Regions from separate parts of the Cyanobium sp. L1E-Cus genome, predicted to be linked through region 1. Evidence: predicted binding sites of a transcription regulator. Region 1 holds the regulator's gene; each other region holds the start of a gene.
The links. Region 1 encodes NtcA, which controls nitrogen genes in cyanobacteria. Its sites were predicted from a motif close to GTANCNNNNGNTAC; they were not measured.

Region 1 (7,372 bases):
TGCCCTGGCCGCCGAAGCCCTAGGTGATCAGGCAGCCGCCCAGCAACGCTGGCAGCAGCTTGTGCGGCGCTTCCCCGACACGCCCGCCTCAGCCGATGGGCTTTATGCCCTGGGCCGGCAGCAGCCCCAGCTGCGGCAGAAACTACGCAGCCGCTTCGCCTCCCATCCCGCGGCCCTAGCAGCCGCCGTGGAGGCGGGCCCGAGCGACGCAGATCGCCTCCAGGCAGCCCTGCACCTGGCCCGTCACGGTGTGCGCTGGCCCGGTGCAGGGCCACGCTTCCGCCAGGCCTGCCAGAGCACGCCCGCAGCAGCTACCCCTGGCCAGCGGGACCAATTGGCCAGGAGCCTGGCCCAGCTAGGCGACTCGGCCGCTGCCCTGAGCTGCCTCAAGGGCAGTCCGCCGAGCCCAGCAACCCAGCTAGCCCTCAGCCGGGCCCTGCTCGGTGGCGGCAGCCAGCAGCAGGCCCAGGCCGAAAGTCTGCTGCTGCAACTGGCCAAATCCGCGCCGCGCTCCAGCCAGGCCAGCGAGGCCGCAGCCCTGCTCAGCGAACAGCCCGGGCCCAGGGCTCTCCAGGCCTTGAAGGGGCTGCCCTCTGCCCTGCAAGACACGGCCCCGGTGCAGGCGCGGCGGGCGATGGAGAGTGGCGACATCGGCGCGACGCTGGCGGTGCTGCAGCGCTGGCCCAACGATCCAGCCAGCTGGGAACTGCAGTGGCAGCAAGCCCGCCAGGCCCTGCTCAAGCGTCAATGGGCAACGGCCACAACGCTGCTGAGTGCACCGATCGGTCGCGAATTGCCGGTGGGGCTGGTGGGACGCCAGCGCTTCTGGCTGGGTTTCAGCCAGAAGCAGCAAGCCGCCACCGCCAAAGCACAACGCACCTGGAGTGATCTGATCAAACAGCATCCCGGCGGCTACTACGGCTGGCGGGCGGCGGTGCGACTAGGCCGCGGCGATCTCAACCTCGATCCCCGCAGCAGCCCGGCCCTTGTGCAACCCCAATGGCACCCCCTGGGCAGCGGCGACTGGCAGATCGACCGGCTCTGGCGCCTGGGCCAACCCCTGGAAGCCTGGGAGCACTGGCGCACGGAGCGGAGTTCCCCCCCCACTAGTCCCCAGGAGCTGATTACCGAAGGCCGGCTACGCCGAGCCGTGGGAGACCACTGGATAGGACTCGGCCAACTCGAGCAAGCCAGCCTGCGCCTACCGGTGAATGCAAACTGCGCCCTGGCCCAACAGCTTGAGCTCGACCTGCAAACCGCCAGCTTCGTGGCGGAGCTCGAGGAGGCTGGCTCAACCGCCGGGGTACCGGCAACCCTGCTGGCAGCCGTAGCAAAACAGGAATCGCGCTTCAGCCCCGGGGTGAGCTCCGGCGCCGGTGCCGTCGGCTTACTCCAACTGATGCCGGCCACCGCCGCCGAACTAGCCGGCACGCCCCTGGCAGCCGATGACCTCACCGACCCAGCCCGCAATGCCCAGTTAGGCGCGCTCTACCTAAAGCAACTGCTGGGCCAGTGGCAGGGCAACCCCGTGCTGATGGCTGCCAGCTACAACGCCGGCCCCGGTGCCACCGCTGGCTGGGTGACACCCCAACTGCAACAAGAACCGGAGCTATGGATAGAGGCCATCCCCTACCCGGAAACCCGGCTGTACGTCAAAAAAGTGCTCGGCAACTTTTGGAACTTTCAAGAGAGGCCTCTGGCTAGCTGCTAGCCACCGCTTGCCAGCCAGCGGCCCACCCATGCCCCTGACAACACGAGCACACCCAGCACCCCTGCCAGGAGCACCGGCGGGGGTGCCACCCGAATCCGAGCTAGATCGAGGCGTGCCAACAACACAGTGGTGCCCAGGATCAGCACATTGGTGAGCACTTTGAGGTGGAGCAGATAGAGGCCACCCACCGTGACGATCAAAAGGCTGATCACCAGGCTCATCACCCGACTGGCGGCCATCAAATTGGAAATCCGCTGCAGCAGCAGGTCGGGCATGGTGCACACCACCACCACCAGCAAGGCGTGGAGACAGTCAAGCGACCAGAACAAGCTGGATAACTGCCCCATCCCCGACGCTGCCGCACCCTCGAGCGGCTGGCTCCACTGCAAGCCCTCGTAAACGGATATCACTACCAGCACCAGCAGCATCGGCGCCCGCAAGGGCAGCAACAGCAGACGCAACATCGCCATCACGGGGGAGCCAGCACCAGGGAAATCGCATCCAGAGGGCAACTCGGAATGCACTGTTCGCACACCAAGCAGCGTTGCGCATCGAATTGCAGCTGCCAAGCCGGCTGGGTCAAGCTGAGGGCACCGCTGGGGCAAACGCTCGAGCAGAGGCCGCAGTCAACACAGAGACTGCGATCTACGGCTATCTGACCTGGCGCCCGGTTGAGGCCGAGTCCCTGACTTTCTAGCCAGGCTTCCGCCGCTGTTAGTTCGTCGATGTCGCCGGAGAGCTCCACCACCATGGTGCCGCTCTGGTTGGGGGAAATCTGGGCGCGCAGGATCTTGGCGGCGATATCGAAATCCACCGCCAGCCGATAGGTGATCGGCTGATGCACCGCTTCGCGGGGAAAGTGCAGGGTTAGGCGCCGTTTCACGAGGATCCGGTTCGCGGGAACAGCACGCTTACCTCCGCAAAACGCTAGCAAGCACTGGCAAAGTGCAGTCATGACCAACTCCACCCCGAATTCCGGCCTGGGGCCAAGCGAACGGCTGCTGCTAGTCGTGCTGGCGGCCCTACTGGCAGCGGGCCTGCTGTGGTTCCGGGGCGGACTGAATCCGGAGGCTCCCCTGGAGCGCTTGGCGCGCCAATCCCTGGATCTACCCGTGGCCTTGCGCAATGGCAAGCCAACGCTGGTGGAGTTCTACGCCGACTGGTGCGACGCCTGCCGCACCATGGCTCCGGCAATGGAAACGATCGAAGCCCAACACCGCGGCCAGCTCGATGTGGTGCTGCTCAACGTTGACAATCCGCGCTGGCAGCCGGAGCTGGAGCGCTACGACGTCAACGGCATTCCCCAACTAGAGCTGTTCAATCCTGCCGGTGAAGCGGTGGGCCGCTCGATTGGCGCCCGCAGCCTCAACGAACTGCGCGCCCTCAGCAGCGCCCTGATCAGCGGCAGCCCACTGCCCGCCTTCGCCGGTGTGGGCGCAGTGAGCAGCCTCGATGCGGGCGAACGCAACACAGCCTCGGCAGGTCCACCAGATGCTGCCACGATGGCCGGACCTCGCAGCCACGGTTGACGCCCGCCATGGATTCCCGTTTCCGCGTCGCCCTTATCGCCGCCACGCCTAACCCACAGCAGTGCGTTTATGCCGGCATGCACCAGGACTACAGCGAGGGTTTTGTCGCCGCAGACTCCGCCAACTGGCCGGACGAAACCAAGGCTGGAGAAATCTGCATCAAACGACTTCTCGCCGGCGAGCGCGGTCACTACGGCCCCTTAGAACACGCCCAGATCGTGCTCAACGTTGGCTGGTTTCCCCACTCGGTAATGCAGCAGGCGCGTACACACCGGGTGGGGGTGAGCTTTGACGTGCAATCAATGCGCTACACCGGCGATCGCATCTGCAAGGCCGCCAATGGTGAACTGGAACTGGAGGAGGTGTTCTATTTACGGCCCGTAGGTAGCTATAGCGACCGGCAAGGCAAAAAATACGCCTACACAGAAGAGCAGCGCTACATAGATCTGGAGCTCTGCAGTGCTGCGGCGGCACGCTACCGCGACCTTTTGGCGGCTGGCTTCGCCGAGGAACACGCCCGCGGCATCCTGCCCTTCGACTACCGCCAGCACTTTGTGGTGAGCTTCACCCTACGGGCGTTTCTGCACTTCCTTGATCTGCGCGCCAAGCTCGACGCCCAGCAGGAGATCCGTGAGCTCTGTGATCTGATGTGGCCCCACCTACAGGCTTGGACACCCCAATTCGCTGACTGGTATGAAAAGAGCCGCTTGCATAAAGCGAGACTCGCCCCATAGGGCTTTATGCGGGAAACTAAATTCTTGCCAAAGTGACGCGTTCGGGCTGGTGCTGATATTTACCAGCCCTATCTTGATAGGTAGTCTCGCAGGGATCGCCCTCAAAAAAGAGCAGCTGACAGATTCCCTCATTTGCATAAATACGGCAGTCAGCACCCGAAGAATTACTGAACTCCAGGGTGAGGTGACCCTCCCAGCCGGCTTCCGCTGGCGTCGTATTAACAATGATGCCTAGTCGGGCGTATGTGCTCTTACCCAGGCAGATCACCGTGATATTTGATGGCACCTTCATCTTCTCCAGTGCCACTCCCAAGCCATAGGAATGGGCTGGCAGGATGAAGTACTCACCGTCTTCGTCGCTGTGCAGCGGCGCCGGCTCCAGGTTCGCCGGGTTGAACCGCTTGGGGTTCATCACGGTGCCAGGCACATGCCGAAAGATCAAAAATTCCTTGGCCGACAACCGCAAGTCGTAGCCATAGGAAGAACAGCCGTAGCTGAGCACCGGGGAGCCCGCCGTAGCGGGATCGAGGTGGCGCACCAGGGTCGACTGAAATGGCTGCAACATTCCTGCCCCAGCCTGCTCGTTGATCCAGCGATCGTTCTTCAGCATCAGAGGCCTCGGCGCAACTGGGTGACCTGATCAGCCATGGCCATCAACTCAGGAGTCATGGCTGGCCCTGTCAAAATGACATCTAGATGGGCTGGGCGGCGCTCCAAGGTTGCCAACACTTCAGCCTGCTCGATGTAGCCCAGCTCCACAGCCAAGCCCAGCTCATCGAGCACCATCAGATCCACCGCACCACTGAGCAGCTGCTCGCGGCTGAAGGCCCACACCTGGCGCACCGCCTCCAACAGCTCGAGCCCCTGGTGGGCAGCTGGCTCTGACAGACAGCCGGGCACACCGGGCCGCAGCCATTGCAGTCGCCCACAGAGCCAGACGCTGCTGCCGAGGCCCTGATCTACGCCGCCCTTAAGGAACTGAGTAACTAGCACCCGGCTGCCCAAGCCGGCACTACGTAGGGCCTGGCTGAGCACGGCACCGTAACTGCCGCGGAAAGGCGCCGTATGGATTTGCAGTAAGCCCTCCGACTGGGCCACCAGCCGCAATGCCGGCGCAGCAGAAGGGGCGGACGCGGCAGCCGCCACAGCCAAAGGGCGATGGCCAGAGCGCTGAGGTTGGTGCTGGACCGCCGGAAAACCAGCTCCAGAGGAGGAGGTGAGGCCTGAGACGGGCAAGCTCGCGGTCATGAACAACCTGAATAAGAACCTTGAAAATCGAAAAACAGACCTGGGGCACCACGAGCAGCCCATGGCCTCGCGGAGCTGAATGTAGCGGGATCGGGCCGCTCCACAAGCAAACGACACCATCCCTAGCGGAAACATACGTACTGGTGCGCAGGGGCGCCGGCGGTGTCGTCTCAAACCGTGTGTATTGCTACAAGCCGCCCCCCGGGTGATCCTTAGGGTCCCGGCACTTGCCAAGACCTTGATGGTTGGCGCTACCCACGGATTTAGCCGTACCGCCAACACCCCATCGACGGGTGCTCCTGGCGTGGTGGCAGGCATGGGCAGCGCCGGCCAGGGCAACCCCACCCTGTTGGAAGTGATCCGGGGCCTGGCCGGCAGCAGTGTCGAGACGATCGAACGGGGCAAGACGATTTTTTTTCCCGGCGATCCAGCCGAGCGGGTCTATCTGCTGCGGCGCGGAGCGGTCCGGCTGTCGCGGGTATATGAATCCGGCGAGGAGATCACCGTGGCCCTGTTGCGTGAGAACAGCCTGTTTGGTGTGCTCTCGCTGCTTACCGGCCAGCGCTCCGATCGTTTTTATCACGCTGTGGCCTTCACCAGGGTCGAGATGGTGACCGCACCAGCCACCTCCGTGCGCCGGGCGATCGAGCAGGACGCCAGCGTGGGCTTGCTGCTGCTGCAGGGCCTGTCTTCGCGAATACTGCAGACCGAAACGATGATCGAAACCCTCACCCACCGCGACATGAGCTCGCGGCTGGTGAGCTTCCTGCTGGTGCTGTGCCGCGATTTCGGCGTGCCCAGCTCGGAAGGGATCACGATTGATCTGCGCCTCTCCCACCAGGCGATTGCCGAAGCGATTGGCTCCACCCGCGTCACAATCACTCGCCTGCTGGGCGACCTGCGCAACGACGGGCTGGTTCAGATCGACCGCAAAAAGATCACTGTGTTTGATCCAATCGCCCTAGCCAAGCGCTTCAGCTGAACGCCAGGGATACTGGGGCCCTCCGGGGACGTATGTGACGGGCTGGCTGCTGATCCTCGCTCTGCTCGCCCTGGGGGGAGTGCTCTCCACCCTGGGCGACCGACTCGGCAGCCTGGTGGGCAAGGCGCGCTTGAGCCTGTTGGGGATGCGGCCCCGCCGCACCGCGGTGTTGATCACGGTGCTCACCGGCAGCCTGATCAGTGCCATCTCCCTCGGCCTGATGCTGCTGGTAAGCGAGCGGCTGCGCACGGGCCTGTTTGAACTCGATCGACTGGAGCAACGGCTGCAAACCAGCCGCAGCCAACTGAGCCGCAGCAACAGCCAACTAGCCAGCAGCCGCCTGCAGGTGGCGCGGGCCGAACAGGGCAAACGCGAGGCTCAGACGCGCTTTGAGCAGGCCCAAGCCCGCGCCAGCAAATTGCGCAAAGAGCTGGCGCCACTTCTTGCACAGCGCAACCGGTTGGAGCTGGAGCGCAGCCGTCTCAGCCAGGAGGTGAAGGGGCGGGATGCGGAAATCCGCCGCACCGAAGCGGAACTAGCCCAGGTGCGCCGCAGGATTAGCGCCGGAGCCCAAGAACTTAAAGACCTGGAGAGCAACCTGATTGCCCTGCGCCGCGGCGACGTGGTGCTCAGCAGCGGTCAGACCTTGGCCAGCGCCAAGGTGACCCTTGAGCGCCCCGAGCAGGCCAAGGAGGTGATCAACGCCTTGCTGCAGCAGGCCAATCTCAACGCCTTCAGGCGGGTGCTGCCCGGCCAGCCCCCCGATCGCCAGATCCTGCTGGTACCCAAAAATGACATCAGCAAGCTGGAAGGCCTGCTGGCCAAACCCGGCAGCTGGGTGGTGAGCATTCTCTCGGCCGCCAACGTGCTGAGGGGCGAGCGCCAGGTGCTTGCCTTCCCAGACCTACGCCCCAACCGCCCAGTAGTTAAAGCAGGTGAAGTGCTGGCCAGCACCACGATCGAGGGCGACCTCACAGCCCTGGAGCCGGTTTCGCGGCGACTCAACCTGCTGCTGGCCGCTGCCTATGCCCGAGCCCAGCGCCAGGGCACATTGGTGGAAGGGCTGCAGTTCGATGCGGCCAGCTTTAAAAAGCTTGCCCGGGAGCTGAGCGAGCGCCAGCCGGGCCAGGTTGCCCAACTAGAGGCCCTCGCCATCAACAGCGCCAGC
Region 2 (7,372 bases), on a different contig from region 1:
TGCCGCCGCTGGCGAGGATTGCTGCCGATTTGGGGAAGTAGTCGGCCGGCACCAGGGCAGGGATGGCTAGGGCGCCGGTGAGCAGGGCTCCCACCGTGCCACCTACGCCGTGGACGGCGAAGGCATCGAGGGAGTCATCAAAGTTGATGGCCGACTTCACCTGAACTGCGATATAGCAGGCGATGGAGGTCGCCGCACCGATGATTAGAGCCTGGGGCATGTAGACGAAGCCTGCGGCGGGGGTGATGCCCACCAGACCAGCCACGGCGCCGGTGGCGGCTCCCACGGCGGTGGGTTTGCCATCACGGAACCACTCAATCAAGCACCAGGTGAGCAGGGCCGTTGAGGCCGACAGGGTGGTGGTCAGGAAGGAGAAGCCGGCACCCTTAGCAGCGAAGTAGCTGGCGCCGTTGAAGCCGAACCAGCCGAACCAGAGCAGGCCTGCACCCAAGAGGATGAAGGGCACGTTGTGGGGAGGACGCTTGCTGCCTGGGAAGCCGCTGCGCGGACCCACAATCGCAGTGGCCACCAGAGCCGCCACGCCTGCAGCAATGTGAACAACTGTGCCGCCGGCAAAGTCGATGGCGCCGATCTCACCAAAGGGACCGATGTATCCACCGCCCCAAACCATCTTGCACATGGGGCAGTAGATGAACAGGCTCCAGAGCAGGGAGAACCAGAACCAGGCCTTGAAGTTGATCCGCTCCACAAGGGCGCCGGAAATAAGCGCCGGGGTGATGATCGCGAACATGCCCTGGAAAAGGGCGAAGGAGGAAGCGGAGATGGCGAAACCATCAGCTAGTGGAGCATCACCGAGCTCACCGCCCACGCCGTTGAGCCACATCTGGCCGAGACCACCGATGAAGGGGCTGCCGAAGCCGGTGTCGAAGGAGAGGGAGTAGCCGATCACAACCCAGACGACACCGATGAGCCCCATCAGGAAAAAGCTCATCATCATGGTGTTGAGCACGTTCTTGGCGCGGGTGAAGCCGCCGTAGAAGAACGCCAGGCCTGGGGTCATAAGTAGAACCAGGGCTGAACCCATCAGCATCAGGAGGGTGTCGGCGCCGTCGGTGGGGACCTTCGCCAAGGCTGCCTTGGCGGAGCCTGCCATCAGCGGCAGAAGGCCAGCACCAAAGGCGAGCAGCATCACGGCGTAACGCTTCAGTTCAGGCTCCTGAACCTTGGCGAGAAGCTGGGTGCGGAATCGATCAAAGACAGCGAGCGGGGTTGGACCGCCGCCAGCGATGGGGACTTGGGCCATGAAGGAAGGTGACCTCTAATGTTCACCAGGCCACAATCGTGCAGCGCTGCAGTCCTGTGGGTAGCAAATGACACCGTTCACGAGAACGCTGATCCCTTCCGCCCTGAGTTGGCTGGCAGCCCAATCTTGGGACGGACATCGCTGACTAGAAGCCGCCGGAGGTGCCGCCGAGGATCGACGGCAGAGTGGGTCTGGAGGGCTAACTGGGCAACTCCATGACTGGTCCTCAGATTTTTGTGATGTTGGATCCGTTCACGGTTAGATCGGTTCACGAGTTAGTTGTCTGCGGCTGAGTGAAACAATCCTTCGTGATTGATGCCCTGATGCTCACTATTGAGGTCTTCAGCTGAGCTGCCTGGCCCCATCCCTTGGCTCTTGATCTCCAGTGCAACCGGAAACCAAAAAACTCTCTGGGTGAGCTGTTGGGCTCCTCCCAGAGGGACATTGCTGGGCTTGTGCCCAATCAGCCGACTGCAGCAGCAGCGCGGTCGAAGTAGGTGCCAACTTCGGACATCAGGGCGGAGCAATCGCCAGGGGTGATGCCGTTGCGATCGTTAGCGATCGAGATAGCAGCGTCCTTCATTTTGCGAACGCCTTCTGCCACAGAAGCGCCAGGAACGCCGAGGGCGAGGTAGGTCTCACGCAGGCCGTTGAGGCAGCGGTCTTCCAGCACGGAAGCATCGCCAGTGAAAACGGCATAGGTGACGTAGCGAAGGATGATCTCCATGTCGCGCAGGCAAGCAGCCATGCGGCGGCTGGTGTAGGCGTTGCCACCTGGAGAGATCAAGGCGGGCTGCTGATCGAAGAGATCGCGGGCAGCGTTGGTAACGATGGCAGAAGCGTTGGAGGTGATGCGGTTCACCGTATCCATGCGCTTGTTGCTTTCGGCAACCATCGCTGCGAGGGCATCGATCTGGCCGGCGTTGATGAATTCGCCACGGGCATCAGCCTGGGCAACAACCTTGGTGAAGGCGTCGAACATTGGATCTCTGGTATGAAACTTCGCTCTTGAAAGTTAGTTAGGCCACCGAGCACCCCGCGAGCTCCTAGAACCAAGGCTGCTGCAGCGATAGGGATGGCGTCGACAGCCCAGGGAGTGCTCGATTGGCAAGAGCTCGAACGCTTCGGTGCGTCCCCAGCCGATCCAGTCAACGGTCCCACCAGCGCCCAGGCCCGGCTGCGTTTGTTTGGTCAGCCGGAGGAGGCAGTGCGGGTCACTCTTTTCCGCGACCACCATGCCTGGTGCCCCTACTGCCAGAAGGTGTGGCTTTGGCTCGAAGAGAAGCGGATCCCCTACCGGATTCGCAAGGTCACCATGTTTTGCTACGGCGAAAAGGAGGCTTGGTTCAAACGGCTAGTTCCTTCGGGGATGCTGCCGGCGCTTGAGCTCGATGGCCGCCTGATCACTGAGAGCGATCGCATTCTTGAAGCCCTCGAGGGGGCCTTCGGGCCCCTAGGGCCCGGCATGAACGACCCGGCGGTGGTGCCCCTGCGCCAGTTGGAGCGATTGTTGTTCCGGGCATGGTGCCAATGGCTCTGCAGCCCGGGGCTGCGGTCCGCCCAGGAGCAAGCTGCCAGGGCAGCTTTTCAGCGCATTGCAGGCAACTTTGAGCAGGCGCTCAGCCAGCAAAGAGGGCCGTTTCTGCTTGGCGAGCTAGGCACGGCTGATCTGGTGTTCGTGCCCTACGTGGAGCGCATGGCAGCAAGCCTGGCCTACTACAAGGGCTTTCTGTTGCGCAGCGAGCATCCGGCCATTGGCCGCTGGTTTGAGGGGCTGGAGCAGCGCCCCAGCTACCTCGGCACCCAGAGCGACTTCCACACCCACGCCCACGATTTGCCGCCCCAGATGGGTGGCTGCTATGCCAGCGGAGATGCCAACCAACAAGCACTGGCCACCCAAATCGATCGGGGCCCCTGGCCCTTGGGCAGTCCCGACCCGGAAACCAGCCAGGCCGAACCGGCCAATGCTGCAGCCTTTGCCCTCAGCCGGGTGATCAAGCACCGAGCGGCAATTCTTGGCCGCAGCCCCCTGGGAGCGGAAAACTTCGATGTCCCGCTCCGCACAGCTCTCACGGCCCTGATCCACGCCATGCCCCTGCCACCACCGGCGGGGAGCGCGGCAGCCCTGCGCTACCTGCGCGATCGCATCAGCGTGCCCCGGGACATGCCGCTGCATGCGGCCCGGCGCCTGCGCCAGGCCCTGGAGGCCACCGCCAGCCTGGATCCCGAGGGCAGCACGGCCCAAGGACAGCCGATTCCGGTGGCCCATCGCCGCGATCAGGACCCCCAGCCATTCCTGCGGGCCGCCCCTAGCGTTTTTCCAGCCACCTAACGCTCAAGTGCCTGTGCCCCGTCTTCGATGCGTCGCCCTCGGCTGGGCATTGGCCACGTGCGTTGCCGGGGGCCAGGGACTCTCGCCGCTTGCGATCCCCGCCGCTCGAGCCCTGGAACTCAAGGGGGCCACCTACTTCACCAAGGCTCCGTGGAAGGTTGATCTGGTGAGCTACTACACCACCGTCTGGCAGACCAGCGCCGAGTACTACTTCACGATCAGCCTCGATGCCGACGCCGGCGCCGCCCTCGGCGGCCTCACCATTCAGCAGACCCGCGGCGTTGATACCAGCTTTCCATTCTTTGTGGATCGCACCTCAGCCTTTTTGGGCCGGCCGCGCCAGCAGGGTCCCCGCGTGCCGGTGCAGGCCCAGTTCGATAGCGATGCGCGCCGCTTCACCCTCAGCTTCCCTGAGCCCGTTTCCCCCGGGGCCACGCTCACCGTGGTGCTCAAACCCTGGAACAACCCGGCTGTCTCCGACACCTACATGTTCCAGGTGACGGCCTACCCAGCCGGCCCCAACCCCTCGCCAGCTTCGCTGGGATTTGGCACCCTGCGGATCTACGACCCCGATTGGCGCTGAGCCAGATCCCCTGAGCCATGACCCACCGGAGCTGGCCCGTGCTGTTGCCGTTGTTTTTGGCAGCGGTTGTGGGCCAGTCGTCGCTGCGGGCCCAGACCGCTGAGCCCCAGGCTTTGCTGCCCGCGATGCCCCAGGATCTACCCCGCCAAGTGGCGGTGCCTGATGTGCGGCTCCCCGGATCGGAGGGATCTCTGGCCCGGGGCAACTTGCAGACATCAACACCGGATAACGCACCGCCGCCCCTGGCTTACCCGTTGGCCCAGCCCGCCGAAAGCCTGGACCCCTGGGGCTGGCGCTACTCGGAGCGCCGCTCGGCCTGGCGACTGCACACCGGCATTGATCTGGCGGCGCCGCAGGGCACGGTGGTGCTCGCCTCCCGGGCCGGACGGGTGCTGCTGGTGGAGTCGATCAGTGGCTACGGCACCACGGTGCTGCTGGACCATGGCGAGGGTTGGCAGACGCTCTATGCCCATCTGCACGACGCCATCGTGGTGAACGGCGTCTGGCTGGAGCAGGGGCAACCGCTGGGCATGGTGGGCATGACCGGCTCGGCGACGGGCCCCCATCTGCACTTCGAACTGCGTCGCCAGGGCGCCGAGTTGCTGGCCCTGGATCCCACACCCCACCTGCCGCCCCCATCCCTACCCCCGGTGCTTGCCACAATCAGCCCTTAATTGCGCCCCAAGACCCATGCAAGCCCAGTGGAATGGTCAGGTGATTGCCAGCAGCGATGACATCGTGAAGGTTGACGGCAACGCCTATTTCCCCGCCGCAGCCCTTGACCCCGACTGCATCCGCCCCTCCAGCCACACCAGCGTGTGCGGTTGGAAAGGCACGGCTCACTACTACGACCTGGTGGTAAATGGCCAGGTGAACGCCAATGCGGTCTGGTTTTATCCAGAGCCCAAGGAGGCTGCCGCCAACATCCGCGGCCGGGTGGCCTTCTGGAAGGGCGTGCAGGTGACCTGAATCAGCTGTCTCGCGCAACTCGAGAGAGGTGGCAGCAGCAAGGGATTCAGCAACCAGGAAATCGCAGGGTGCGCCAGTCGCCGCTGGCAGTACTCACTTCAACGCCAATCTCCACAGGGCCTGAGCTGCCACCGCAGTGGTCGTTCCACCAGCCCAGCGCTTCGCTCCATGCGGCATCGAGGGATTCGTAGAGGTCGTCGAGCACCGGATGGGGGGCGCCCTGACGATCGACTAGGCGGTAGATCCGCACATGGCTGGGGGATTGGGTGCGCACTGCTGGCATGTCTGGCTTCGCTGCTCTGCTCGTAATCATGGCCCTTGTGCCAGATCGAAACTGTCACCTTCACAACATCTTCCGGTGTTGCAGGTTGCTAGGCCGCCAGGCATCAACGTATGAACAGCATCTCCTGGTAGCTGGGCAGGGGCCAGAGGTCGTCGTCGACCAAGCCTTCCAGACCATCCACCGCCGAACGCAGGTCTCCGATTAGCGGCATCAGCCTATCGGCGCAGTGACGCATGTGGGCTTCGGTGCCGTGGGGCGCGGCATGTAGGGACTGATCGAGGCTCTCGCAACCGTTGTTGAGCTGCTCTAGCAGTTCGCCCAACTGATTGCGCAATTTGAGATTGGGATGCAGACCCATCGCCTGCTGCTCCTGTAGGGCCTGGCCCAGCTCGCCTAGATAGCGCACAGCCGCTGGATATACCTGGGTGCGAGCGATCTGCAGGGCCAGCTTTGCCTCCACTTCAATCGCCAGCACGTACTGCTCGGCGTACACCTCAAAGCGGCTCTCAAGCTCCACCGCACTGAGGACTCCTTGGCGCTCAAAAAGCTCGCGCACCTCCTGGCGCTGCAGCACTGGCAAGGCATCGGCGCAGGTGCGCAGGTTTTCCAGGCCACGCTCTTCGACAGCCAGGCGATGCCATTCGCTGGAGTAGCCGTCACCGCCAAACACGACGGAGCCGTGCTCGCGCATCACCTGCTGGAGCACGTTGAAGGCCGCTTCTCCTAGGGCGGTGCCGCTTTCGAGCTGGCTCTGCAGCCGATCGGCAATCCAGCCGATCGAATCGGCCAGCACCGTGTTCATCGCCACCAGGGGCCCGGCTACCGATTGGTTGGAACCAACGGCGCGGAATTCAAAGCGGTTGCCTGTGAAAGCAAATGGTGAGGTGCGGTTGCGATCGCCAGGGTCTTTGGTGAATTCCGGCAGGGTGTCCACCCCCAGGGTCATGACGCCGCCTTTGGCGGAACTCTGCAGGTTGCCCTCGCGGATCTGGTTGAACACGTCCTCGAGCTGGCTGCCCAAATACACCGAGATGATCGCCGGGGGAGCTTCATTGGCACCAAGGCGGTGGTCGTTGCCGGCGGTCGCCACCACAGAGCGCAGCAGTGGTCCGTAGCTGTGAACGCCGCGAATTACGGCGGCGCAGAACAGCAGGAACTGCAGGTTGTCATGGGGGGTCTGGCCGGGGTCGAGCAGGTTGCCCTGGGTGGCGTTGCCGATCGACCAGTTGACGTGCTTACCCGAGCCGTTGATCCCCGCGAAGGGCTTTTCGTGCAGCAGGCAGGAGAAGCCGTGCTTTTTGGCCGTGCTCTTGAGCACGGTCATGGTGAGCTGCTGGTGGTCGGTAGCGACGTTGGCGGCTTCGAAGTAGGGCGCAATTTCGAATTGACCAGGTGCCACCTCGTTGTGGCGAGTCTTGGCGGGAACGCCCAGGCGGTAGAGCTGCTGCTCCACGTCCTGCATGAACACCTGCACTCGCTCGGGGATGGCGCCGAAGTAGTGGTCGTCGAATTGCTGGCCCTTGGCGGGCGGGGAGCCAAACAGGGTGCGGCCAGCGAGGAGTAGGTCTGGGCGCAGGGCGACGAAGGCGTTGTCGACCAGGAAATACTCCTGCTCGGCGCCGCAGCTGGAGTTCACCGGAGCTACGTCGGTTTCACCGAGTAGACGCAGCAGGCGCTGGGCCTGTCGGTTCATAGCGGCGTTGGAGCGCAGCAGCGGTGTTTTTTTATCTAGGGCCTCACCGGTCCAGGAAACGAAAACGGTGGGAATGCAGAGGGTGACCCCATTGGGGGTCTGCATCAGGTAGGCGGGGCTGGTGATGTCCCAAGCGGTGTAGCCGCGGGCCTCAAAGGTGGAGCGGATGCCGCCATTGGGGAAGGAGGAGCCGTCTGGCTCCCCCTGCACCAGCAGCTTGCCGGTGAATTCGGTGATCACCCGACCAT
Region 3 (7,372 bases), on a different contig from region 1:
AGTTCGAGCCGATGCATTAGGGAATCAGGCAAGTCGGCTAGGGCTGGTTGGCTGTGTGACCAAAGGCTGACCCCGAGGGAAGCAGTTGGGATCGCAGCACATTTGCACTGTAAGTTGGTTTTGGAAGGCGTTGGTTCAACGTCGCTAGGCGAGACGGGTGACGACTATTCCCTCCCAGCAGCAATCCACCCTGGTGCCAGGCCCAGCATCGGCCTCTAGGGCTTCATCCTCTGTGGCCCCGGTCGTACTCGCCATTTTGGATGGCTGGGGTTACAGCCACGAAGCCGATCACAACGCCATACGTGCTGCCAGCACCCCGGTGATGGATGCCCTCTGGCACGCCTACCCCCACACCCTGATTGAGGCCAGCGGCGCCGCTGTCGGCCTGCCAGATCATCAGATGGGCAATTCTGAGGTGGGCCATCTCACAATCGGCTCCGGTCGAATCATTCGCCAGGAGCTGGTGCGGATCAGCCAAGCTGTCAAGGACGGCAGCTTGGCCGCCAACCCTGCGCTCAATTCCTTAGCCGACCGCCTACTTCTCAAGGGCGGCTGCCTGCACCTGATCGGCCTGTGCTCCGATGGGGGCGTGCACAGTCACATCACCCACCTAGGGGGTTTGTTGCAATGGGCCGCGAGCCGCGGTCTCAAGGATGTCTGCATCCACGTGATCACCGATGGCCGGGACACGGACCCGAGCAGTGCCCCCCGATTCGTCACCCAGGTTCAAGAGCAGATCAGTCGGGCCGGCGTGGGCCGAATCGCTACCCTCTGCGGCCGCTACTGGGCAATGGATCGCGATAACCGCTGGGAGCGCACTGAGAAGGCCTATCGACTCTTAACCGAACCAAGCGAGATATCCGAGCTCAGCCCGGTCAACGCCATCCACGCCTCCTACGCCCAAGAGATCGGCGACGAATTCCTCGAGCCGTTGCGATTGGCGGAGGGATTGATCAAGAGCGGAGACGCTCTGGTGTGTTTCAACTTCCGGCCCGACCGGGTGCGCCAGTTGATCCGCGCCCTGGTTTTGCCGGAATTTGACGACTTCTCGCGGCAGCGCCAAGCCCAACTGGATGTGGTCACCTTCACCCAATACGAAAGGGGCTTGCCCGTAGCGGTGGCTTTTCCGCCCGAATCTCTCGATGGCTTACTGGGCCAAGTGGTTTCGAACTCGGGGCTGCGCCAGTTCCGCACAGCTGAAACCGAAAAATATCCTCACGTCACCTATTTCATGAATGGGGGAATTGAGCAGGCCTTCCCTGGAGAAGATCGCCACCTAGTCCCCTCCCCCCGGGTGGCTACCTACGACCTATCCCCGGAAATGTCCGCCGGCGAGCTCACTGAAAGCTGTATTGCCGCAATCAAAAAGGGCATTTACTCGTTGGTGGTAATCAATTACGCCAATCCGGACATGGTGGGGCACACCGGCAAAATGAAAGCCACCACTGAAGCAATCACCACTGTCGACACCTGTGTAGGAAAGCTGATGGAGGCCACCAACCGCATGGGAGGCACGCTGCTGATCACCGCAGACCACGGCAATGCCGAAGTGATGGAGGGCCCAGATGGTCGCCCTTGGACTGCTCACACCACAAACCCCGTGCCCGTGATTTTGGTGGAGGGCGAGAAACGCAAGCTGCCCGGCCACGGCACCAACGTGTCGCTGCGTGACCATGGCGGCTTAGCCGACATCGCCCCGACCCTGCTCGAGATCTTGCACCTGCCCAAGCCCGCAACCATGAGCGGTGAATCACTGATCCTGGCAACTGGGACCGCAGCCGCATCCAGTCCCATCCCCCAGACCCTGGGCGTTTAATCTGCCTCTATTCAAAGAGGCCCATGATCACTTCAGTTTTGTCATGGGTGTGGATTGGCAGTGGCGTTCTGCTGATCATCAGCGTGCTACTACATAGCCCCAAGGGCGATGGCATGGGCGGGCTGGCCGCTAGCGGCGGTTCGATGTTCACCAGTGCCCGTAGCGCCGAAGCCACCCTCAACCGCATCAGCTGGACCTTGCTAGCAATTTTTCTTGGCCTGGCCGTTGTGCTCAGCGCCGGCTGGCTCGGTTAGGTCTGTGACGCCAATGCCGCGACGCAATCTGCTGGTAGCCCTGGGATCAAGCCTGGGTGCCTTCTTCACTGGCGTCTCCCGCGCCGAAGCAGCTTCCAAGGCCCAAGATCCCGCCTGGCAGCTCAGCGAAGCCAGCTGGAAGAAACGTCTCAACCCTGCCGCTTATAACGTGCTCCGCCAGGAAGGCACCGAAAGGCCCTTCTCCAGCCCCTTGAATAGCGAAAAACGCCCAGGCACTTTCGTTTGTGCTGGCTGCGCCCTGCCCCTCTTTAGCTCCAAGGCCAAATACGAGAGCGGCACCGGCTGGCCCAGCTTCTGGCAACCGCTGCCCAACGGGATCGCCACCAAGGTGGACTTCAAGTTGATCGTGCCCCGCACCGAATACCACTGCCGGCGCTGCGGCGGCCATCAGGGCCACGTGTTTGACGACGGCCCTAAGCCCAGTGGCAAGCGCTACTGCAACAACGGCGCAGCCCTCAATTTCATCACCGGTTAACCGGTGTATTCGCCGTTGTAGGCCTCTTCGCCGTGAGCATTGATATCGAGGCCCTGCTGTTCCTGAATGTCGTTAACACGCAGGGGCATCACCAGGCGAATCAGTAGAAGAATCACATACGTGCCTACTCCAACAAAAAGAATTGTGAATCCTGCGGCCTTGAGCTGAATCCAGAGCTGACCTGGCTGACCGACTAGCAGTCCATCTGCGCCAGCGGGATTGAGGCTTTTCAACGTGAACACGCCAGTTAGCAGAGTGCCGAGCAACCCGGCCACGCCATGCACCGGCAGCACATCGAGGCTGTCATCGAGCCGCCAGCGATTCTTGAGTTGCATGGCATAGCTGCAAACCAGGGCCGCCGCAAAGCCGATCAACACAGCCGCCAGAGGGCTCACATAGCCAGCCGCTGGGGTGATCGCCACTAGGCCGGCCACGGCGCCGGTAGCCACACCCACGGCAGTGGGCTTGCCGCGCTGCCATGTTTCCAGCAGCATCCAGCCCAGGGCAGCGGCAGCGGCAGCGGTATTGGTGGTGAGGCAGGCAAGGGAGGCCAAATTGCCTGCCACCAGGCCGCTACCACCATTGAAGCCAAACCAGCCGAACCAGAGCAGGCCCGCCCCAAACAGGATGAAGGGCACGTTGTGGGGTGGGGCGGCATAGCCCACGCCCCCACTGCGACGCCGGCCCACCACCAAGGCAGCAACGGCGGCGGCCACGCCCGAGGCCAGTTCCACCACCAGGCCACCGGCGAAGTCGATAGCACCGAGGCCGGAGCTACCCAAGAACCCACCGGGGCCCCACACCATGTGGGCCAGGGGTAGATAGATGAAGGTGCTCCAGAGCAGCAGAAACACCATCCAGGCGCGGAAATGCATCCGCTCCACCACCGCACCGGAAATCAGCGCCGGAGTGATGATCGCAAAGGTGACCTGGAACAGGGCAACGGCACCGTGACTGAGTTGCCCATCCCCATAGGGAGCCGACCAATTGCTGAGCCCCGCCCACTGCAACCCGCCGATGAACGGAGCCAGGGGACCGCTGCCGGGAGAGAAGGCCAGGCTGTAGCCGAACAACACCCAGAGCACACTCACCAGGGCCATGGCGGTGAAGCTCATCACCATGGTGTTAAGCACGTTGCGGCTGCGAACAAAGCCCGCATAAAAGAGGGCCAGAGCTGGCGTCATCATCAGCACCAGGGCGGCACTCACCAACACAAAACCATTGTTGGCACTGCGAAGGGCCAGATCGGTTGCAAACAGAAGCGGCACAGCTGAGCCAAAACCAGGCGCCACCCTGAAGACCAACGGATCAGCAGCCAGTAGCAACCGCTACCAAAAGAGCCTTTAAAGGTGGCAACCGATACAGCTGGGATGGATGGGCCCGCTTGGCTGAACGGAAACGAACAAAAAAAGGGCAGAAGGAAAACCCTTCTGCCCTCGCTGACGATGACGGAGAGGGGCCTCGAAGGCACCCATCTCGCTGTCAATAGTCGAAGTCGCCGCCGCCCATGCCGCCACCGGCGGGAGCAGCATCTTTCTTGTCTGGCATATCAGCCACGATGCACTCGGTGGTCAGCACCATGCCGGCGATGGAGGCGGCATTTTGCAGACCGGAGCGGGTCACCTTGGCGGGGTCGACGATACCGGCAGCCAGCATGTCGACGTACTCGCCGGTGGCGGCGTTGTAGCCCTCGTTGAAGGGCTTGTTGCGCACGTTCTCAGCCACGACAGCGCCATTGACGCCAGCGTTTTGAGCGATGCGCATCAAGGGTGCGGTCAGCGCGGAGGCCACGATGTGGGCGCCGATCAGCTCCTCGCCAGAGAGGTTGGCCGCAGCCCACTCCTCGAGGGCGGGGGCCAGGTGGGCCAAGGTGGTGCCACCACCAGGAACGATGCCTTCTTCAACAGCCGCCTTGGTGGCGTTGATGGCGTCTTCCAGGCGCAGCTTCTTGTCCTTCATCTCAGTCTCGGTGGCGGCACCCACCTTGACCACGGCCACACCGCCGCTCAGCTTGGCAAGACGCTCCTGCAGCTTCTCCTTGTCATAGGAGGAGTCGGTTTCGTCCATCTGCTTGCGGATCTGCTCGCAGCGCGCCTTGACGGCCACTTCGTTGCCTTCGGCCACGATGGTGGTGGTGTCCTTGTTGATGGTGATGCGGCGGGCGGTGCCCAGCATCTCCAATTTGGCGTTCTCAAGCTTGAGACCGGCGTCCTCGGTGATCAGCTGACCGTTGGTGAGAACGGCGATGTCCTCGAGCATGGCCTTGCGGCGATCACCGAAACCAGGGGCCTTGACTGCCGCCACGTTGAGCACGCCGCGCAGGCGGTTCACAACGAGGGTGGCTAGGGCTTCCTTCTCGATGTCCTCGGCAATGATCAGCAGGGGCTTGCCTGTACGGGCGATCTGCTCAAGCACGGGCACCAGGTCCTGCACCAAACCGATCTTCTTATCGGTGAGCAGGATGTAGGGCTCTTCGAGCACCGCTTCCATGCGCTCGGTGTCGGTGGCGAAATAGGGCGAGATGTAGCCCTTGTCGAAGCGCATGCCTTCGGTGACCTCCAGCTCGGTGGTCATCGATTTCCCTTCTTCCAGGGAGATCACACCTTCCTTACCGACCTTGTCCATCGCATCGGCGATCATGCGACCTACCTCTTCGTCGTTGCCGGCGGAGATGGTGCCCACTTGGGCGATGGCGCTGGAGTCGGAGATGGGCTTGGCGTGCTCCTTGATCTTGCCTACGAGGAAATCGGAAGCCTTATCGATGCCCTTTTTGAGGGTGATCGCATTGGCGCCTGCAGCCACGTTGCGCAAGCCTGCCTTGACCATGGCATGGGCCAAAACAGTGGCGGTGGTGGTGCCGTCGCCGGCGGCATCGTTGGTTTTGGAGGCGGCCTGACGGATCAGGGCAACACCGGTGTTCTCGATGTGGTCTTCGAGCTCAATTTCCTTGGCGATGGTGACGCCGTCGTTGATGATCTGGGGAGCACCAAACTTTTTCTCCAGGACCACGTTGCGGCCCTTGGGTCCAAGGGTGACAGCAACGGCCTCAGCCAGAATGTCGATACCTCTTTCGAGAGCTCTGCGAGCGTTCTCGTTGTAAATAATGCGCTTAGCCATGGAAGGCGATGTCCTTATGGGGTTAGGTCGGATTCAGTAATCGGCCAGTCGTCAGTTGACGATGGCGAGGATGTCCTTCTCGGAAAGCAACACAAACTCGTCGCTGCCGAGCTTGATGTCGGTGCCGGCGTACTTGCTGTAGAGCACCTTGTCGCCAACGCTGACCTCAGGAGCCTGGCGGCTGCCGTCGTCGTTGCGCTTGCCGGGGCCGATCTGCACCACCTCGCCCACCTGGGGCTTTTCCTTAGCGGTGTCAGGCAGAAGGATGCCGCCGGCGGTTTTCTCCTCCGATTCGGACACCTTGATAAAAATGCGATCTCCGAGGGGCTTAACCGTGGAGACGCTGAGAGAAACAGCAGCCATGGATGGATTGCGGGAGCAATGACATGACGCCTGAGACGCCACAGAACAGTGAACTTGAGTGGGCCTGAGGGGCGATTTAGCACTCGAGCTCTACGAGTGCCAACTTATGCCCAATCAAGTTCCAGTGCCCAGGCCCAGACCGTGCGGGTGACCGAACCACCAGGGCGAACAGTTGCTGAACAGGGTTTACCGCCTGTCGCGGTGGTAAGGTTGCGCCGCTTCAGGCGGGCTGATTCCCCCTGCGCTTCCCCAAGATTTCCTTACCTATGGCAGCTGCTACCGCCACCGGCACCAAAGGCACCGTCCGGCAGGTGATTGGCCCGGTTTTAGACGTTGAATTCCCGGCCGGCAAGCTGCCCAAGATTTACAACGCGCTTCGGATTGAAGCCAAAAATTCGGCCGGCCAGCTAGTCGCCCTAACTGCTGAAGTCCAACAGTTGCTGGGCGATCACCGAGTCCGTGCTGTGGCCATGAGCACCACCGACGGCTTGGTCCGTGGCATGGAGGCAGTTGATACTGGCGCCCCAATTTGCGTACCCGTGGGCGAAGCCACCCTCGGTCGCATCTTCAACGTGCTCGGCGAGCCCGTGGATGAGCAGGGTCCAGTAACCACCAGCGTGACCGCTTCGATCCACCGCGCCGCCCCCAGCCTCACTGAGCTGGAGACCAAGCCCAAGGTTTTTGAGACCGGCATCAAGGTGATCGACCTGCTGGCTCCTTACCGCCAAGGGGGCAAGGTTGGCCTGTTCGGCGGTGCCGGCGTTGGCAAGACCGTGCTGATCCAAGAGCTAATCAACAACATCGCCAAGGAGCACGGCGGCGTTTCCGTGTTCGCTGGCGTTGGCGAGCGCACCCGCGAAGGCAACGACCTTTACGAGGAATTCAAGGAATCGGGTGTGATCAACCCCGACGACCTTTCCAAGTCGAAGGTGGCGCTCTGCTATGGCCAGATGAACGAGCCCCCTGGTGCCCGCATGCGCGTGGGTCTCTCAGCACTCACCATGGCTGAGCACTTCCGCGATACGAACAAGCAAGACGTCTTGCTGTTCGTCGACAACATCTTCCGTTTCGTGCAGGCCGGTTCAGAGGTATCGGCCCTGCTCGGCCGCATGCCTTCAGCTGTGGGCTATCAGCCCACCCTCGGCACCGACGTGGGCATGCTGCAAGAGCGCATCACCTCCACCCTGGAAGGCTCGATCACTTCGATCCAGGCCGTCTACGTACCTGCAGACGACCTGACCGACCCGGCACCTGCCACCACCTTTGCCCACCTAGACGCCACCACCGTGCTGAGCCGCGGCCTGGCTTCCAAGGGCATCTACCCGG

Region 2: the regulator NtcA is predicted to act here: its motif matches at 1,325-1,338, upstream of KBZ22_RS05885 (ammonium transporter).
Region 3: the regulator NtcA is predicted to act here: its motif matches at 3,885-3,898, upstream of KBZ22_RS08285 (ammonium transporter).

The regions. Positions count from the first base shown of each region.
Region 1 covers NZ_JAGQBS010000006.1:15,932-23,303, forward strand. Annotated here, with positions in the region: gene KBZ22_RS07075 (lytic transglycosylase domain-containing protein) at 1-1,711, shown strand, start outside; gene KBZ22_RS07080 (hypothetical protein) at 1,708-2,181, opposite strand; gene KBZ22_RS07085 (NIL domain-containing protein) at 2,181-2,594, opposite strand; gene KBZ22_RS07090 (thioredoxin domain-containing protein) at 2,665-3,240, shown strand; gene thyX (FAD-dependent thymidylate synthase) at 3,249-3,974, shown strand; gene dcd (dCTP deaminase) at 3,991-4,584, opposite strand; gene KBZ22_RS07105 (cob(I)yrinic acid a,c-diamide adenosyltransferase) at 4,584-5,222, opposite strand; gene ntcA (global nitrogen regulator NtcA) at 5,464-6,204, shown strand; gene KBZ22_RS07115 (DUF3084 domain-containing protein) at 6,239-7,372, shown strand, end outside.
Region 2 covers NZ_JAGQBS010000004.1:241,616-248,987, reverse strand. Annotated here, with positions in the region: gene KBZ22_RS05885 (ammonium transporter) at 1-1,264, opposite strand, end outside; gene KBZ22_RS05880 (phycocyanin subunit beta) at 1,728-2,246, opposite strand; gene KBZ22_RS05875 (glutathione S-transferase family protein) at 2,340-3,596, shown strand; gene KBZ22_RS05870 (DUF2808 domain-containing protein) at 3,646-4,179, shown strand; gene KBZ22_RS05865 (M23 family metallopeptidase) at 4,197-4,853, shown strand; gene KBZ22_RS05860 (DUF427 domain-containing protein) at 4,870-5,148, shown strand; gene KBZ22_RS05855 (hypothetical protein) at 5,195-5,431, opposite strand; gene KBZ22_RS05850 (glutamine synthetase III) at 5,535-7,372, opposite strand, start outside.
Region 3 covers NZ_JAGQBS010000007.1:70,121-77,492, forward strand. Annotated here, with positions in the region: gene pyrR (bifunctional pyr operon transcriptional regulator/uracil phosphoribosyltransferase PyrR) at 1-17, opposite strand, end outside; gene gpmI (2,3-bisphosphoglycerate-independent phosphoglycerate mutase) at 233-1,816, shown strand; gene secG (preprotein translocase subunit SecG) at 1,840-2,070, shown strand; gene msrB (peptide-methionine (R)-S-oxide reductase MsrB) at 2,084-2,566, shown strand; gene KBZ22_RS08285 (ammonium transporter) at 2,563-3,834, opposite strand; gene groL (chaperonin GroEL) at 4,049-5,683, opposite strand; gene groES (co-chaperone GroES) at 5,735-6,046, opposite strand; gene atpD (F0F1 ATP synthase subunit beta) at 6,313-7,372, shown strand, end outside.